Regions from separate parts of the Paenibacillus germinis genome, predicted to be linked through region 1. Evidence: riboswitches for the same ligand, from Rfam matches in the RefSeq annotation. Region 1 holds a riboswitch; each other region holds the start of a gene.
The links. A riboswitch is a leader RNA that binds a small molecule or an ion and turns the genes downstream of it on or off. The one in region 1 is predicted to bind cyclic di-GMP.
Positions count from the first base shown of each region.

Region 1 (4,853 bases):
GTTGTTGACGTGATGTTAGGAAGTGTCAGCTTCTTGGAAAGCTCAGGGCTCCAGAGGTCGCTCCATGACTTGATCTCTTTGGTAGTTGCTTTCGGATTGTAGGCAATACCCAATCGACCTACCGTGTACGCAGGACCGTAATCTTCACCTAGTGGCGCCTTAGCCAAATCATAAATGTCTTTCAAGTTTGGAATACGACTGCGGTCGATCTTATCGAACAGTCCAGCTTCAATTCCTTGTTGTGCGTAATAGTCGGATAAATAAATGAGATCCACACTAGAGCTGCCTTGTTTCACTTTGTTCAAACGTTCTGCGTTGTTGCCTATTTCTAGAACGATCTTAGCATTATGTTCTTTCTCAAATGGTGCGTACACTTCTTTCTTAAAGAAATCATCCGCAAAACCCCAGGTGGAAATGATTAATGTTGTAGGTTCCCCTTTGGATGCCGCTGTGGCAGCTGCTGTGGGTGCTGTTGTAGCTCCACTTGTATTACCCTGGTCCTTCGCTGGCGCTGTGCCGCAACCTGTCAAGGCTAGTCCTACTACAGATAAAGAAATTAAACCACGAACCATTTTTTGTCTCATCATTTCATCGTCCTCCCAAGTTTTATCATGTATGATTTTAATGCGTGAATCCCCTGTTAAATTTTTACTAGTATTACTCAAGACCCCAGATATATGCGCGTTTCGCCTTAAATCCAGCTATACAAAAAAAAGAAAAGTACCCTTGATAGAAAGAAGCTTCTAATCAAGAGCACTCTTCATTGTAAACAATGTAAAGTGACATCTATTGGTATACATGTGGTTTCCTCTTAAGATAAATCAAAAGAGAACACCGCCCGACTAAACTATTCGGTTTGTTTAAGAATAATGTTCGTGATTGCCCATTGCGTCGGCGGATCATAGTCCCTTAATACGGCATCCATGGATAAGCCAAGTTCTTGCTCCAGCCTGTCCCGGATTCTCTTCTTGTATATAGAGGACATATAAAAATCGACTTCGTGTTTGAGCGTTGGCGCCTCGCCCTCTAATGCGGTTGAACGTGGTGAGCGGCGGTGCTTGGCATGAAAAGTAATAATGTTTTGATCAATGGAAACCTTCAGCAGTGTTGTGCCAAACCCGAACAACTCTTTGGAGATTTCGTTATAGAGGTGACACAGCTTCTTCTTGTATTCATTAGAATCTAGTTGTGGCATGGAATCACCTTCAAGATCAATTATCAACCCTTATGCGTTAAAATCTATCTTAATAATACATAGGATTTCAGAATTAATCAAGAGAATCGTTCGTCTTTCTCACTGAAAAAGGGCGTTATTGACCTACAACACATCTAAATGATCCAATTTCCCGAATGTCTTACAAATATTGCTTGATCGTAGTGACAGATAAACGTAAAAAAACGCTCAGGCAGCATAACACTTACTTGGTTAACACAAATCAAGGGCAGTCTCACCGCAACTTTAATACTAGTACTTTATTACTAGTATTAAGAGTGCTATACTTTAGAATAAATGAATAAATCGTAATTCTTCTGTTAAACGATAAGAGCAAAGCTAATGAAAATTAGTGACGCAAAGCTAAAGGAGCTAAGGCGAAATACTTCGCTATGCTTGCCAGTTACCGAAGGAAGGGACATATCCACAACTCCCCTTATTCTTCTTATAAGGGGAGTTTTCCTTATGTAACGGGTAGCCATCTATAACAGTAAATAGCTAGGTAGAAAGTCCCCCTGAAAGGTGATAATTAAAATGGCGAAACTAATGGTTGTAGATGATTCTATCTTTATGCGATTGATGATTAAGAATATCCTCTTAGAATTAGGGCATGAAATTGTAGCCGAAGCATCGAATGGACTTGAGGCAATCTCTCTGTTTTTACAACATTCACCTGACATCATTACGTTGGATATTACAATGCCCGAGATGGATGGTATTACTGCATTAAAGGAAATTAAAAGTTACAAGAGCGATTCAAAGATCATTATGGTCTCAGCAATGGGGCAACAATCCTTTGTCATTGAAGCCATTAACCTTGGCGCTAGAGATTTTATTGTGAAGCCTTTTGATAAAGACAGGGTAGCTGAAGCTGTAAAAAAAGTACTGAATACGTGAATGCCCACAAAGATCTCCACCTGAATGCCTCGCCATTCCACTTTTTGGACCTCCACATTATAATAAAACCTTAGCAATTCACATACTTAAACAGTTAGGCGGAATTTCCCATGCATTTACGATCTAAAGAAAGAGTAATCACATATTTTAGCCGTGATTATGTATTTCGATACGGATTCATTCTAACTCTACTACTGATGACGGTTTTACATGTATTTATTTTTCCAGAGTTTGATATATATGCTTTCTATCTACTATCTGTTATATTCTTGGGCATCGGCTTTTCGAATAAACCGCTGGTCTTTCTAATCATTCTTTGTACAATGGTAGTTTTGTTGAGGTCCTATGTAGAATTCAAACAATTCCCTCCCATGGATTCGTTCATTTCTCTCTGGTGTGTGTATGTGATCATGACCCTTATTGCGGCTAGGATGGAAAATAATTACCAGAAAAAGAGAAAAGTCACTTTTGACTTGATCTCAGCTCTAACGAAATCCTTAGATTCAAGAGATACATACACAGCAAGACATTCTGAGAAAGTAGCTAGTTATGCTTTAAAAATCGCTAATGAGATGAAACTTTCTAGTGAGCAATGTGATGCTATTTATGTTGGCGGCTTACTACACGATATAGGCAAAATCGGTGTACCCGAATATATACTTTCAAAAACAGGACGATTATCGGATGAGGAGTTCAAAGTTATTCAAAAACACCCGGTCATCGGCTACGAAACAATTAAACATATAACTGAATTCAACAAAAACGGAATATTGGATATTGTTCTATATCATCATGAAAAATATGATGGAACAGGGTACCCACAAGGTTTAAAAGGTGAAGAAATCCCTTTATACGCTCGCATCATGGCTGTTGCAGATTCTTATGATGCTATGACATCTACACGTGTTTATAGGGAACCTCTGAATAAAGAATTAGCTATTAGCGAAATTAGTAAAAATAAAGGTTTACAATTCGATCCACATATAGCTGATCTCTTTATTGGGATCTTAAATAGAGAAAAATAGACAAAAACCAGGTAGTAACACAAAAACTAAAGTGTTATTTCCTGGTTTTTATTGAAATTACCTTATTTGATTCCAGACGTCGCAATACCTTCGACAATATAACGTTGTAGTGTCGATGGCTGGTCAAAGGCAGAATAATCCGCGTATAGATGGTGATCGGACCACATCCGTCGACAGTAGCTGCTTTATATAGCTCGCGCGGTAACGTTCGTATAAATTGAACAATTATGTAGATAAAGAATCCTTATACCCCTTTCATGTCAATATAAATGTGGGCGCTTTCTTTTAAAAGTAGCAAATCTTATCATTTTTCCTTGCTGCACCTCGTTTATTCAAATAAGACAAGTCTTTTTTCCTGACTGCTTTTTTTAACTAACTCAATCACCTTTATGGTATTCATTGCATCGTTTGCACTTACGGGTACTGGTTTGTTATCAACAATTGCATGATATATGCCTAGATAATAAGATTCATAAGCGCCTGCTTTGGTCTCAATTTTTCCTTTTAGCGTACGATCACCTACACCTATCGTTAACTCCCCATAGTATTCTTCTTTATCTTTGCCCCAATGAACATCGCCCGGCACCTTACCTTGCTTTAATGCATCCTCTTGCGAATCCAAACCATATTTAATAAAACTGCCTTTATCTCCATGTATCTGAAATTTAGGTCCGGAGCTCTTGATGATCGAACTAGAATGTAAAATGACTCTCAATCTTTCATAACCTAGTATGATATGAAAATAATCATCAACCTCAGAATTTTTTCTTTGAGCAAACACATCGCCATAAATCGTTTCAGGAAGTCCAAATAGATGCAAAGCTTGATCGATAAGATGAGAACCGAGATCATAAAGCATACCTGAGCCCTCGATATTTTGCTCTCTCCATCGATTGGTTACTTCAGGGCGATATCGGTCATAATGTGCTTCATAGGAATATATTTCTCCCAAAACTCCTGATTCCACACTAGTCTTGACGGTCAGGAAATCATTGTCCCATCTTCTGTTATGAAAAACACTTATTATTTTTTTATGCCTAGTTGCAATTTCGATTAATTCCTGCGCTTCTTCCGAATGAATGACAAATGGTTTTTCAACTACAACATGTTTACCTGATAATAAGGCTTGCTTTGCAAAAGGATAATGGGTTGTGTTGGGTGTCGTTATGACAATAAGATCAATAGCAGGATCAGAAAATATGTGTTCAACATCTGAAACGACCACTGCATCAGGACACGCTTCATTTACTTTTTGGGGATTTGAAGAAACGATTTTTGATATTTCTAGTCCTTTAATAGTTTGTATAACCGGCACATGAAACGTTTTCCCTGAAAAACCATAGCCAATAATGCCAACCTTCACTTTTTCCATAAAATCACTCCATTTCGTTAACTTTTGAATGAATTTCTGCACCCATCATAAGTCAAAAAATGAAATGTCGCAAGCATATTTTAAGTTTAATAATTATGATTTTAAGTTTAAAACTTATATTAATGGTCATAATCCTTGAATTATTTAGGTAATAAACTTATAATTAGACATATACTTGTACTGAAAGAGGTAACATAATGAATCAGGATGAAAGAACCCAAGCCATAATCCAATATCTAAAAGATAACCATAAAATCCAACTTGAGGATATTTGTGAGCTGTATGGGGTTTCTCGCGATACGGCAAGACGTGACTTAGTAAAACTTGAAGAAGAAGGAGATATTAT
Region 1 is NZ_WHOC01000176.1:172,420-177,272, forward strand. It holds gene GC102_RS34480 (ABC transporter substrate-binding protein) at 1-584, opposite strand, end outside; gene GC102_RS34485 (hypothetical protein) at 848-1,195, opposite strand; cyclic di-GMP riboswitch class I at 1,536-1,624, shown strand; gene GC102_RS34490 (response regulator) at 1,748-2,110, shown strand; gene GC102_RS34495 (HD-GYP domain-containing protein) at 2,521-3,135, shown strand; partial or broken gene GC102_RS40440 (ABC transporter permease subunit) at 3,260-3,376, opposite strand; gene GC102_RS34505 (oxidoreductase) at 3,464-4,507, opposite strand; gene GC102_RS34510 (DeoR/GlpR family DNA-binding transcription regulator) at 4,705-4,853, shown strand, end outside.

Region 2 (4,853 bases), on a different contig from region 1:
GCCTATGTCTGGACCCTGATACCAGAAAGAATACCCATACATTTTAACGGTCAAGGGAAAGAGGACGGTTGGGGAAACAAATTCAGTCTTTTTCTGCTGCCAGTGATAACCTTGATCCTCTATATAGGTTTAACTGTCTTAAGCAAATATCCCCATACCTTTAATTATCCTTACAAAATTACGAATGAAAATGCCACCTGGCAATATGGTAATGCACGCTTATTCATGAACTGTTTAAAGATGCTGATCGTTGTGTTGTTTGGGTATGTCGAATGGACCCTTATCCAAATTGCAAGGGGAAATAGTGTTGCTTTAAATATATGGATATTTAGCATTGTATTGCTTTTAATTCTGGGTACGGTTATTTTCTTTTTCATTCGATCCATCAAACTAAAGTAATGCATAATTAGATCAAAGGAAGAGGATGCCGAAATGAAAGTTTACATTGGTTTTCTGCGTGGTATTAACGTAGGAGGAAAGAACAAAATCAAGATGGCGGATTTGAAAAAGACACTGGAAGTGGCGGGACTTGCTAAGGTGCAAACGTATTTGCAAAGTGGCAATGTCTTGTTCATGTCGGAGGAGGCGGTGGAACCGCTGCGCCAACGTATCGAGCAGGAGATCAGCAAAGCTGTAGGCGTTTCACCTTCCGTCATTTTGCGTACGGTAGAGGAGCTGGCGCAGATTCTTGCGACTTGTCCATATGAAGTGGATGCTTTATTAGAAGGCGAAACGATACAAATTTCTGTGCTATCGGAATATCCTCCGCAACAAACCGCCGACATCTTATCCAAAGGAGTAAGCGATGTCGATGAATTCCAGATCAATGGGCGTGAGATTTATTATCTATTTCGTCAAAGCGTTCTGGATTCGAAACTTGCGAGCAATATCCAGAAGCTTGGGGATACGGCGACAACACGCAATTGGAATACGATGAACAAACTGGCTGAGTTGGCATCGGCGATGCAGAGTTAGAAGTAAAGCAGGACTTCTAAGCTTTACCGCGTAATTTACGGAAAAATTGGGTAAGCATCGTTGAACACTCTTCTTGCAAAACGCCGCTAATGACATCGACTCGGTGATTGAACCGGTCCTCCTGCAGCAAATTCATGAGCGTTCCGGCACAGCCGGCCTTCGGATCAATGGTGCCGTAGATGACCTGAGGAATCCGCGATTGGACAATCGCACCCGCACACATTGGGCAAGGCTCTAGGGTGACGTAGAGCTGGCAATCCAAAAGCCGCCAGGCCCCCAGATGTTCGCTCGCTTGTTTGATGGCGATCATTTCGGCATGAGCGAGAGGATCTAGGGTTGTTTCACGCAAATTGTAGCCGCGGCCGATGATTTGACCTTGGTGGACAACGACCGCTCCAATCGGTACTTCTCGGATAGCTTCGGCTTTGAGAGCCTCTTGAATCGCTTCTTTCATCCAGGGGATATGTTCATCCACAGGGGGACACCTCGCTAATATATTTTTATCCACATGTGCATAACAATCGAACATTCATTCCGTTGTTAACAACCTGTGGATAGCTTTGTGGATAACTTAAAAAGCTGTGGATATTTAATCTTTCTACATTACATACAACAAAATGATCAGCTATGCAAGGAATTTTGTTGATAATAGCAACTGTGCTAGGTATAATGATAGATATTAGTAGGTCTTTTAGACCATATAGAACGTGATAGGTAGAAGTAAATAGCAAGGTTCGAAAATGGCAAACTTGTTGAAAAGCAAGGACGCAAAGCTAAGGGTCTACGGTTCCTTTGGAACTATGGCAGCCTGGTTACCGAAAATCGATGCTTTCTTGATTAAGGTAATAGGCTGCTCCTTCATAAGGGGCAGTTTATTTTTATATAGGGAATAACTTGGGTAAAGGGAGAGGTGTTAATTATAATGGCCAACGGGTATAACATCATGAAATATTACGGAAGCAAGGAGGGATATGACGCTGATGTACTAATCGATAGTAAGGCTGTATTGGGAAAGGATGATTTCGTAGCCACTGGCGTACTAACTTATGCACTCGGAGACATTATTGAGGTGGAACTACCGGAATACGATGTCTTTCAACTTGGTGATAAAGCGAAAATGACGGTTTATACCAAATCCGGCTTGTTTGTGATGAATACAACCGTTGTTGCCAAAGAATTCGGCTCCGTCATTGTCATTAATCCACCTGAAAATCGCAAGAAATTTGCAGAAAAAAGGGAATTCCCTCGTGTGGATGTGAAACATACAGGTCTCTTATTCGGACTTCAGGATATGAATAAAAGGAATAAACATCACTTTGAAAACCCACTTGGTATTTCAATCAAAAATATATCCATTAACGGCTTAGGATTTACCATTAATGATAATTCTATGGTTGATAAGATCGTTCAAAAGCATTCCCACCTCGAAGTTGAGCTGGATTTGGGCTTTACGATGACTTGTTCGATGGAAATTGTAAGAAAAGAAAAGGTTGAAAATGATTTCTATTATGGGGCTAGTTATATCGACATTCCGCAGGAAAAAACCAATGCGCTAAGGGGTTTTATCCTTACGAATCAGATCGAAACTTACTTCGTACAGAAGCGGGAAGCGCAATTTAAAAAAGCAACGGAAAAAAAGTCTGCGGCGAATCAATAGCCTTCAGGCTTTTTTTTGAGTTCCAAGTGCTATATAATAAGAAGGATGATTTTCGAAAATTAAGGAGTTGTAACTACAATGGCTTTGAAAGCAGGTATCGTCGGTCTACCGAACGTAGGAAAATCGACATTGTTTAATGCAATTACACAGGCGGGGGCAGAATCTGCGAATTATCCGTTTTGTACGATCGATCCGAATGTTGGGGTAGTTGAAGTACCAGACGAGAGATTGCAGAAGCTGGTAGAGATCGTTGTGCCTAAGAGCATTGTCCCGACAGCCTTTGAATTCGTTGATATTGCGGGTTTAGTAAAGGGTGCGAGCAAAGGCGAAGGGCTTGGAAATAAATTTTTGGCACACATTCGTGAAGTGGATGCCATTGTGCATGTTGTTCGTTGTTTTGAAGATGATAATATTACTCACGTTTCCGGTAAAGTTGACCCGATCGGCGATATCGAAACGATTAATCTTGAATTGATTTTGGCAGATATTGAGTCGGTAGAGAAGAAGATCGAGCGTTCACGCAAAAACCTCAAGGGCGGCGACAAAAAGGTTGTTGCTGAAGTGGAGTGTTTAGAGCGTATTAAAGAAGCGCTTTATGCAGATAAACCGGCACGCAGTCTGGATCTCAGCGAAGATGAGAAACTTCTCGTGCGCGACCTTCATTTATTGACCATGAAACCCGTGCTTTATGCGGCAAACGTAAGTGAAGATGAAGTAGCAACAGCAGATGAAAATCCTTTTGTGAAAATTGTGAAAGAATTTGCTGAGAGCGAAAACAACGAAGTGGTGTCGATCAGTGCGAAGGTTGAATCCGAAATCGCCGAGTTGGAAGATGAAGAAAAAGCGATGTTCCTCGAAGAGTTGGGACTTCAAGAGTCCGGCTTGAATAGATTGATTAAAGCAGCTTATAGAAAACTTGGCTTGTACACGTATTTCACAGCTGGGGTGCAGGAAGTAAGAGCATGGACAATCCGCAAGGGAACGAAAGCTCCTCAAGCGGCTGGTGTTATTCATACCGATTTCGAACGTGGTTTTATTCGTGCTGAAGTCGTCTCTTATAATGATTTGGCAGCTGCAGGGTCGATGAATGGTGCGAAAGAAAAAGGCCAAGTGCGTCTCGAAGGTAAAGAGTATGTGGTGAATGACGGGGACGTCATGCATTTCAGATTTAATGTGTAATTAATAAAAAAAGTAAAGAAAGGAGTGATCCTATATGTTGGATCGACTTCAGTCCATTGTGGACCGCTATGATAAATTAAGCGAATTGTTGTGTGACCCGGATGTAACGAGTGACACGAAGAAGCTTAGAGAATACTCTAAAGAGCAATCTGATCTTCAAGAAGCATATGATGCTTATAACGAATATAAGAGTGTGAGCGAACAGCTGGCCGATGCCAAAGTGATGCAAAACGAAAAGCTGGACGATGAAATGCGTGAAATGGTCAAAATGGAGATCGATGAGCTTAGCGAGCAATCTGCCAAGTTGGAAGAACAACTTAGAATGCTCATGATGCCTAAAGACCCTAATGATGATAAGAACGTAATCGTCGAAATTCGCGGTGCGGCAGGCGGCGACGAAGCTGCTTTGTTCGCGGGCGATTTGTATCGGATGTATACGCGCTATGCGGACGCGCAAGGATGGAGAACGGAGATTCTCGATGCTTCTGTGAACGATTTGGGCGGGTTTAAAGAGATTATTTTCATGATCACTGGTAAAGGCGCTTATAGTAAGTTGAAGTATGAGAGTGGGGCGCACCGTGTACAACGAATTCCTGTAACGGAATCAAGTGGACGTATCCATACCTCAACGTCGACGGTAGTGGTTATGCCGGAAGCGGAAGATGTTGAGATTGTCATCCATGATGCGGATATTCGCGTTGATACGTTCTGTTCAAGTGGAGCGGGCGGTCAGTCAGTTAATACGACGAAATCCGCTGTACGTGTGACGCATGTACCTACGGGTATCGTAGCGACTTGTCAGGATGGTAAATCGCAGAACTCGAATAAAGAGTCAGCGCTGCGCGTGCTTCGTACACGTATTTCCGATAAAATGCGTGAGGAAGAGGAAGCGAAATATGCGGGCGAGCGTAAAAGCAAGGTAGGTACGGGTGACCGTTCCGAACGTATTCGTACGTATAACTTCCCGCAAAGCCGGATAACCGATCATCGTATTGGTTTGACTTTGCATCGCTTAGAAACTGTGCTTAATGGTGACATGGCA
Region 2 is NZ_WHOC01000164.1:55,144-59,996, reverse strand. It holds gene GC102_RS40780 (DUF1648 domain-containing protein) at 1-399, shown strand, start outside; gene GC102_RS32035 (DUF1697 domain-containing protein) at 433-975, shown strand; gene tadA (tRNA adenosine(34) deaminase TadA) at 992-1,429, opposite strand; cyclic di-GMP riboswitch class I at 1,708-1,795, shown strand; gene GC102_RS32025 (PilZ domain-containing protein) at 1,898-2,632, shown strand; gene ychF (redox-regulated ATPase YchF) at 2,711-3,811, shown strand; gene prfA (peptide chain release factor 1) at 3,846-4,853, shown strand, end outside.
Region 2: another riboswitch for cyclic di-GMP. It lies ahead of GC102_RS32025 (PilZ domain-containing protein); the one in region 1 lies ahead of GC102_RS34490 (response regulator).

Region 3 (4,853 bases), on a different contig from region 1:
CAAACGGTTAAAAATTATTCGGAAGATCAACTGAAGCATATGCGCAATTGGGATATTAGCTTTAAGCGCGTGATTGATGGCGTAAATGCAGGGAATGAAGAAGCGACGGTAAGCATCGATCGTGTGACCGGTCAAATTGTTGGTTATCACTTCTCTATCAGCAATCTGCCATATCCACAGCAAAAGCCGCAGGTACTGGCAATTGATAAAGCCAAGGATCTTTGGCTCGCTCAGTTCGACATCAAGTTAAATTATGTGGCCCAAGGCAGCGGGTTCATCGGTGGAATTCCACTGGAGAAATACAGAGTGATGGTTGCAGCTGGGGATGTCCCGCAATCCATGGATCTGAAGACAGACGGGAAACTAGATGCCAAGCTTGTCTATTCACTCGTTCCGAAATTCAACCGTGAACCTTTCCTCTTGGATGCGCAAAACGGTCAATGGCGGAATAGTGAAACGGGTGAAGTGATTTCTTTGGATAAAGTGACAGTAAGCGACATTGACAATCACTGGGCTAAAAATGAGCTTCAGCTTATGCTGGATTATCAAGCGCTGGATGTCAAGGATGGCAAAGTGAATCCGGATCAAACTATTCAACGTGGTGAGTTAGTCAAAATGCTCGTTATTGCCATGAATGGCGGTAATGGTGGTATTTATTACGGGGCAGAACGGAAGGCATCTTTCGCCGATGTGAGCAAATCTTCTCCTTATTTTGCCTACGTCGAAAATGCGGTTGATCGCGGTTTGCTAGATGTAGGTGCTGAATTTAATCCAGAAGCTGCGATGAATCGGGAAGAAATGGCACAGCTGATCGTGAAGGCGCTTGGCTACAAGAGCTTGACGAAGTTCGATGGCATTTTCAATGGTAATATCGCAGATGCTGCTAAGCTTAAGCATGTTGGTGATGCAGCTATTGTGGTGGGGCTGAATATTATGTCTCTGAACGATGGACAATTTGCACCCCAGCAAGAAGTGACGAAAGCACAAGCGGCCAGTGCCTTTTACCGCTTTTTGCAAAGACGGTCTGAGCTTCAGGAGCAGCCTCGTTACTATTACTAAATAGTGGATGTAGGAGTTAACTAACTCCTCTTATAACCAATACAAGAAGCCTCTAAATCCACTTACTAGTGGGTTTGAGGCTTCTTGTGGTTGAGCAGGCTCCAGATGTGAACATGCTCCCTTTGATGAGGACACACACAACTTACGTCCAAGCTCTAGAACATTGGGAATACATATCGAACTAAGAAATACAGAACGCCGAAAATGATGACGATGTAAGCAGCATATTTGATGAAAGTAGAAGCAACTAGACTGGAATCCGATTTTTTCTCCACATGGCGTTCTTCGATATCGAAATTGCGAGGCTGAGTCGACATTTGAATCACTCCTTTGAAGTTGTAATGCTATGTAATACCCTGCTAGGCGTGAAGTGAAACACAGGAAAAAACTATACCAATATTATTTTCGTACAGTCGGGCAGAGTTGTGTTACAATAATCTTTAAAACTTTAATAGTACAATGTGGAGAAAGGGAGTATGAGAAAAATGGTTGTTTCCAGTAAAGTAGGTTTGGAAGATATTATTAGGGCCAATCATGTGCTCAGCAGGGTGATCGAACCATCGCCTTTGCAACGCAATGAGCTGCTCTCTAACTTGTATGAATGCAACGTTTATCTTAAACGTGAAGATATGCAAATTGTTCGTTCTTTCAAAATTCGTGGAGCGTATAATGTGATTCAAAGCTTAACACCAGAGGAACGCGAAGCGGGTGTCGTCTGTGCGAGCGCCGGCAATCATGCGCAGGGTGTGGCTTATTCCTGTAAACAGCTCGGTATTGAAGGCAAAATCTTCATGCCGACGACAACACCTAGACAAAAGATTTCCCAAGTTAAGCTATTTGGCGGATCTTTTGTTGAAGTTATTCTCACAGGTGATTCATTCGATGATTCCTCTAACCATGCCAAAGCTTACTGTGCTCAAGAGAATAAGGTGTTCATACACCCTTTCGATGATGTCCGCACGATTGCCGGTCAAGGCACGGTTGGCCTCGAGATATTGAATCAAATGCCCGAATCTCCTGACTTTATCTTCGCAACGATTGGCGGAGGCGGCCTGGTAGCGGGAGTTGCGACCTATGTGGATAGTGTTTCTCCACGAACGCGCATCATCGGTGTTGAGCCAGAAGGAGCGGCAAGCATGACGGAAGCGCTCAAGCAGGGGAAGGTAGTAACCTTATCCACGATCGAGAAGTTCGTAGACGGTGCTGCCGTGAAGCAGGTCGGCGAGCTTACTTTTGACATTTGCAAAGAAAAGCTGGAGGATATCGTAATTGTCCCTTCCGGAAAAGAATGTACAACCATTCTGGAGCTTTACAACAATAACGCGATTGTTATAGAGCCCGCTGGCGCACTCCCGGTTGCAGCACTCGATGCCTATCGGGAGCAGATTCGCGGTAAGAATGTGGTCTGTATCATAAGCGGCGGCAACAATGACATTGACCGTATGCAGCAGATTAAAGAGAGATCGCTCGTGTATGAAGGCTTGAAGCACTACTTTATTCTTAATTTCCCGCAGCGTGCTGGGGCATTGCGCGAATTTCTGGAAGAAGTTTTGGGACCTACAGACGACATAACACGGTTTGAGTATACGAAAAAAAATAACCGGGACGATGCCCCGGCGCTGGTCGGCATTGAACTCAAAAATAAAGATGATTATGAGGGGCTTATTGAGCGCCTATCCCAGAAAGATTATGGCTATATAGAAATAAATAAGGACCCCAAGCTATTTAACTTGCTTATTTAAGGAAAAATAGCCAAACGTGGAATGAATATGATATAGTTAATTAGTCCCATTTATTCCCTTAATATCGTAAAAGGCAAACTTATCGAAAGGTAAGGACGCAAAGCTGCAGATCTAAGGTTGCCCTCGCAACAATGATGGCTGGGCTGCCGACAGGTTGCAGTTTACCTAAACAGGTACACCTACGGCTATTCCGATTTGGAATAGCCGTTTTTTTCATATCAAATAAGGAGGTTCAAGAATGAGAGGCATATTTTCTAATTGGATACAGCATATGAAAGCGCAAACGTTGGTCTATTTGGGCGTGCTGGGCTTCTTTTTGTTGACCGTTAATCTACTTGCTGCTTCTTCTTTCTCCTTTTCGCCTTACGTTTTCATTAGTGTGCTTGTTCAAGCACTAATCTGTCTATTTTTTGCGAAGAGTGTCCGAAAACTGCTTCTTATTAGTAAAGAAGAGGAAGAAAAGAGTAAACAACTAGCCTTTCTGGCCTATCATGATACATTGACGGGATTACCCAATCGCCGATTGTTTAATGACCGATTGGAGCGAGCGCTCCTGCATGCGCAGCGTAATGAACAACTGGCGGCTGTTATGTTCTTGGACATGGACAGATTCAAGGATGTCAACGATTCATTAGGTCATGCCTATGGTGATCGTTTAATTCGCCTTGCAGCAGAACGTTTGCTGGGCTGCCTGCGTGGATCCGATACGGTGTACCGTCAAGGTGGCGACGAGTTTACTATATTACTAGAATCTTTTGCAAAGCCTGAAGATGCAAGAGTTGTAGCTTCCCGAATTCAAATGGCTCTGGAAAAGCCTTTTATCCTTGATGGAATGCCAGTAACCATAACAGCTAGTATAGGGATAGCGCTGTATCCGTTAGACGGTAAGCTGCCTGAGCAGCTTATGGCGTATGCAGATGAAGCGATGTATGCGGCCAAGAACCGGGGACATAACCAGTTCCAATTCTATGCCTCTGACATCGATGCCATGGTGAAGAGCAAAGCTCACATGGAGAAAGAGCTTCGATCGGCCTTAGATAACAATCAATTCGAAATCCTATATCAGCCTCAATATGAAATAACAAACCGGAAATTAATCGGAATGGAAGCGATCATTCATTGGAGCAAGGGGGACGACCTCGCACCTAGCATGGATTGGAAGAAAGCGGCCGAGGAAATGGGGTTCATGATACCCATCGGGAAATGGGCTGTACGAACGGCGTGCAGACAGATGAGAGTCTGGCAGGACGAGGGCTACACACCGCTGAGAATGACCCTATCAGTAACGGCTTCGCAATTTAAAGATGAGCATTTTATGGAGGAAATTGCTGTTGTTTTGAAAGAAACAGGTGTTGATCCTATGTTGGTGGAACTGGACCTTACGGAAAGTATCACATCTTCCAATGTACAAGAGGCTAGCGAGAAATTGATTCTGCTAAAGAAATTCGGTGTTCGTATCGTTATGGATGACTTGTGTACAGGCCTATTTACACGAAGCGGGCTCGAAGGTATGCCGCTCGATAGTGTTAAATTGGATAGCACATTGATCCGGGATTTGGTAGACGACGATGAGAATCAGCTGCTGGCTGCTGCCATTATTCGCATGGCTCACCGCCTAGGTCTAAACTTAATTGCAAAGGGTGTTGAAACAGAAGAACAACTGGAGCACTTAAGACTTTTGCAGTGTACGGAAGTGCAAGGAATGCTGTTTAGTAGCCCTTTAGGACCCGAACAATTCCTGAGACTTATGAACGATAAAATTAACAAAGGGTAATCTAGATTTTATTAACCAGTGGTAGTATAATAAATAATTGGGGCTTGGAACCTATATTGTATGGGCTTACAAAAAGACCATGTCAACTTGTATGACATAACGAATTATGTTATTTTGCTGGTGTATCGCTTTTATCTTGGGTTTCAAAATGATACACTCATCTATAGCCAGTCTTACATAATTTAACTAATTTTGGTCAACCTACAATGTAAGATTTCATGGTTTTAAATTAAATGATTCTATGGGGGTAATAATGATGAAGAAAATGCTTTCAACAG
Region 3 is NZ_WHOC01000119.1:53,872-58,724, forward strand. It holds gene GC102_RS22560 (S-layer homology domain-containing protein) at 1-1,059, shown strand, start outside; gene GC102_RS22565 (hypothetical protein) at 1,215-1,376, opposite strand; gene ilvA (threonine ammonia-lyase IlvA) at 1,536-2,801, shown strand; cyclic di-GMP riboswitch class I at 2,864-2,952, shown strand; gene GC102_RS22575 (putative bifunctional diguanylate cyclase/phosphodiesterase) at 3,040-4,575, shown strand; gene GC102_RS22580 (BMP family lipoprotein) at 4,832-4,853, shown strand, end outside.
Region 3: another riboswitch for cyclic di-GMP. It lies ahead of GC102_RS22575 (putative bifunctional diguanylate cyclase/phosphodiesterase); the one in region 1 lies ahead of GC102_RS34490 (response regulator).

Region 4 (4,853 bases), on a different contig from region 1:
CGTACCAATAATAAATTTGTAGGTTGCTACGGGGTCGTGACGCATGAATTGTAGAATACGATCGTGTACGGTATCTAGGTTAAGTCCTCTTTCCGTTGTGTTCCGAAATTCCAGTGGATGGGTCGTCGTCAAAGGTTTCAAAGATAAGGTTCTTCCTTTCTCCTTAGAATGAGGAAGAAGCGGATGCTGAAGCTGCATCCGCCCCTATCTATAGTATATGGCAAAATTCCTCTGATCGAACCATCACTTATCGTAAAACACTGCCGCCGAACAAAAATCGATTTTCCCATTGCTTCCCATCGATCGTATCCGTACGAACTCCACCGGATTCGATCGAATACGTATGCAGTATATTCCCATTTCCTAAATAAAGTCCAACATGCGTGATCGGTTCTGTAAGAACGTTCACGTTATCATAATCTGATGCTTTACTCCCTTTGTAGCTGCTGAAGAACATCAGATCTCCACGTTTCAAACTTGCCCAATCCTTCCTAACAGGACCTAACGATTTAACATAGTTGCCTTGTGCTTGTGAATCGCTAGGTACGGAGAATCGTAGAGCATCCCAGAACATCGTTTGAATGAAATCCGAGCAATCGAAGGTCGTGGTATCGTTGCGTTCAGAACCAAATTCATAAGGAGTGCCTAAGTAAACTTGGCCAGCTGCAATAACGGCTTCAATTTTTTCGGCGAGAGGTAGATTGGGTTTGATGACTGAGAAATCAGTGCTTATGTATTTACTATTTGTGCTTACATACCCGCTAGTTCCATTAGCGTCTTGAATTTTATACCAGCTGTCATTGACTTTTGCTGTTACGAGGATGTCCTCCCCTCTACTAAGCATCCGAATAACCTTGGAACCGGACTCAGATGCTGGAAGTGTGCGAAAGTTTACGCCATAGATGATTTCCGCATTGCTAGTTATTTTTATGTATTTGCTATTCGTTGAAACATAGCCGCTCACACCGTGAGCATCTTTAATTTGATACCAATTCGTCGTTACATAATCCGTGACGGTGACAATTTCGTTTGCTTTCAATAAACGTATAACATTGCTTGAAGTACTAGCTTGATCCCTGAAACTTACCCCCGAAACAATTTGTGCCTTTGTCGTTATCCCCTCATTTGCCTGAATGGCTGCAGGGACTACAAAAGTAAGCGCTAAAACAAGCATTCCGATAACCATTGTCCATTTTCTCATCGTGTCTTCCTCCATAGGTTGATTTCGCTCTAGATGTATCTGATTCACTGACGAAATGGATAATTTGAACTTGACACCTCCTCTATATCGTAAAAAGAATGACCCGTTTGCCTCAGCTGGGTCATCCTCTTCTTGTAGAAGGTTCCCATCGCATTTGGCGGCTGGCTAGCACTGTGCCTATGGCTCGAGAGCCCCTGTAGCTTTGCGTCCCAAACTTTCGATCGGTTTGCCATTTCGTTGTGATGTTAATTTTTTCTTTCGCATCCTTATTATAGTTTGAGGGGATTCTTCACGAATATAGGCGAAAGGTTGCGTTTCTTGTCGTACTCATAGTGGCTGCGTACCTATTGACGTCACGGTTTATTTTTCCAGTTTACGGACTTCCGGTTTTCGTGTTTGAGGCCAAAACACTTGCAAATTAGGGTCATTTTTCAACTTCACATTGCAGAGCTTCATTTCCCCTTCCTCGAGCTCAGTCACATGCCATGCATCCGGCTCCATTCCCTCCATGCTGTGCAGAAAAGCAGGAATTTGCTGCTCAGCCTCTTCTAATTCCGGCCAAAATTTAACGCCATAATAGGCTAAACCGTAGTGATTGACAAGTGTACATGTGAAAATCTGCTGCGATATTTTGTGCTGCAACACATAGGGCATCTTTCATTCCTCCGATAAAAAGGCACGTTCACCACAGAGGTGAATGTGCCTTCATTTTTATGATGACGACTTATAAATAAGCATTCTCATGCTTGGCTTTTAACATATTCCAACGACGTTCGACTTCCGTTTCGAATGATTTCAGGGAACCCTCATATTCAGGCTTCGTCATATGCTTCGTTTTCCCCATCGTCTTGAGCCAATCCGATAGTGGAATCTTCTTGCTCTTATCCTCCGGATTATACGTGATTGACGTAACCCCGTGCTCCACTTCATAGAGCGGGAAGAAGCAGGAATCTACCGCAGCTCCGACGATATTGGAGCCCTCCTGGTCATCAGACAGCCAATTGAGCGGACAGGCAATGAGAATTTTCCCATACACCAATCCCTCATTTTGGGCGTACCATTGTGCTTTCGCGGCCTTCTTCACAAGATCCTGCGGATACGCTTCCGACCCCGTAAATACATATGGAATATGGGTAGCGGCCATAATTTGGGCTGTATCCTTGTGATGGAACACTTTACCACCCTGATGCTTCCCAACGTTCGATGTCGATGTACGATGACCCATCGGCGTCGAATAAGACAACTGAGCTCCCGTATTCATGTACCCCTCGTTATCGTACTCGAGAATAATCATTTTATGATTGCGCAAAGCCGCCCCGATAGCAGGCCCCATGCCGATATCCATCCCGCCATCACCAGTGATCATCACGAAGGTGAAATCGTCCTTCAAACCCAAATGGTCGAGTTCGCCACGACGCTTGCGCTCCCAGAACATCTCCACAACTCCTGAGAGGGTCGCTGCGCCGTTCTGGAACAGGTTATGAATATATGTCGCTTTGTGAGCCGAATACGGATAACCCGTCGTTACAACCATCGCACAGCCTGTATGGAAGATCGAGACAATATCGCCTTCAATTCCTTTGAAAAACAGCTCCAAGCCGGAGAAAATACCGCAGCCTGGACATGCGCCATGCCCCGGAGCAATACGCTTCGGTTTCTTCGTCAATGCACGTAATGGCGGGATACGAACATTCAGCTTGCCCGTGTTCTCATCCGGCGTTACCGTTATGAGTCCCGTCTTCAAATCCTCATACTTCATCGGCGTCAACACCCTCTTCGGCGCTTTCGAAGGATCACCTGGCGTGTGGCCGTAGTAATCGAAGGGAACTTCCACCTTGCCGCTTTGTACAGCGTCAATGGCAAATTGGAACAAACTATGCCCGTCTTCGGCATAAAAGTCCTTGCCACCTAAGCCGTAGATTCGGCTTATGACAAGCGTATCTCTGTTCCCATGTGTGAACAGCGCCGCTTTAATTTCGTTGACCATATTGCCGCCATGGCCGCCATAAGAATCCGCGCGATCGCCAACAGTGATCGCCTTCACATTCTGCAAAGCTTCAGCAATCTGCTTTGCTGGGAATGGACGGATGATGTTCGGCGCGATCGATCCGGCTTTAATGCCCTTCTCGCGGAGTTGGTCGACGACGTCTTTGATGATTTCGGAAGCCGAATTCATCAAGAACACGGCGACTTCCGCGTCCTCCATCCGATATAACTCAAGAATCGGATAATCACGGCCTGTCAAATCAGCGTATTCCTGCCGTATACGATCATAAACACCTTCAGCGTTGTACATGGCCATGGACTGCTGGTAGCAGTTATTAATATAATCCGGCTCGTTCATATAAGGACCTACGGTAATCGGATTATTACGATCTAGCGTATCCGGGAAGCCCTGTGGCTTCTCACCTACGAAAGCATGCACATCCTCACGATGCGCGAACGTTTGTACTCTACGCTTTTGGTGGGACGTGAAATAACCGTCCGAAGCAACCAAAACCGGCAATCGAACTTCCGGATCTTCAGCCAGCTTTAAAGCTATGATATTCATGTCATAGACCGCTTGCGGGTCTCGACACATCACAATCGGCCATCCCGTATTTAAAGCATAGTACAAGTCAGAGTGATCCCCATGAATATTCAGCGGTCCGGATACAGAGCGGCATACCAAGTTCATCACCATGGGAAAGCGTGTCCCGGATTGAACCGGCATTTGTTCCAACATGTACAAATAACCGTTGGCGCTTGTCGCGTTAAATACGCGGCCGCCAGCAGTTGATGCGCCATAACATATGCCTGCCGAACCATGTTCACCGTCTGCTGGAATGAGCACGATGTCATGTTGTCCGTTGGACTTCATAAGATCTAGAAATTGGGCAACCTCCGTAGATGGAGATATCGGAAAGTATCCCATAACATGATAATTAATTTGATGAGCTGCATATGCCGCCATCTCGTTACCTGATTCATATACAATGCGCTGTTCGACCTTGGCTTGCCCTAATTCCTTCTTGATATCAATGGACATGCGAGTAGTTCCACCCTTCTCCCATAAATACTCTCTAAGAGTTTACAGCTAGATTGAATCGATGAGGCATGCGATTTAAGTCCGCATAACCATCTTCTTCCCGCTCACTAACGAGCGCTTCGGTCGGACAAGCCTGTACACATTTAAGGCAACCTTTACAATATTGATAGTCGATCCCCTGTAAGAACATTTGAGGACGCCCCTTCTTGTCGGGGAGTTCATCCCAAACGAAACAGAAATCCGGACACACATTATCGCACGAGGCACAGTGAATACATTTATCTTCATGGAAATGCGGCATCATCCCCGCACGTGAAATGCTTAAATCTTTCAGAATGCTGTTCCCAGGATTCGTAATGACACCACCAATGGACTGCGTTTCATAGCCAAGGACTGGCGTATCGAAACGAACGAAATCGGGCATCGTCTCCCCTTCTGGAAGCGCATACGTTTGGAACTTAACTTCATTGTATCCGCGGTCAAACGTTCGTAGGGCTGGTGCAACAGCAAGCGGATATTTCTTTTCTAACGATTTACGAATAACGCCTCTCATGACATCTGGATCAAGGAAATCACACAACCGGAATAGCGCACCAAGCATCGCCATATTCACGCGATTCTTCT
Region 4 is NZ_WHOC01000019.1:197,080-201,932, forward strand. It holds gene GC102_RS03210 (ribonuclease H-like YkuK family protein) at 1-141, opposite strand, end outside; gene GC102_RS03215 (C40 family peptidase) at 248-1,201, opposite strand; cyclic di-GMP riboswitch class I at 1,355-1,442, opposite strand; gene GC102_RS03220 (hypothetical protein) at 1,562-1,855, opposite strand; gene GC102_RS03225 (thiamine pyrophosphate-dependent enzyme) at 1,926-4,229, opposite strand; gene GC102_RS03230 (2-oxoacid:acceptor oxidoreductase family protein) at 4,264-4,853, opposite strand, start outside.
Region 4: another riboswitch for cyclic di-GMP. It lies ahead of GC102_RS03215 (C40 family peptidase); the one in region 1 lies ahead of GC102_RS34490 (response regulator).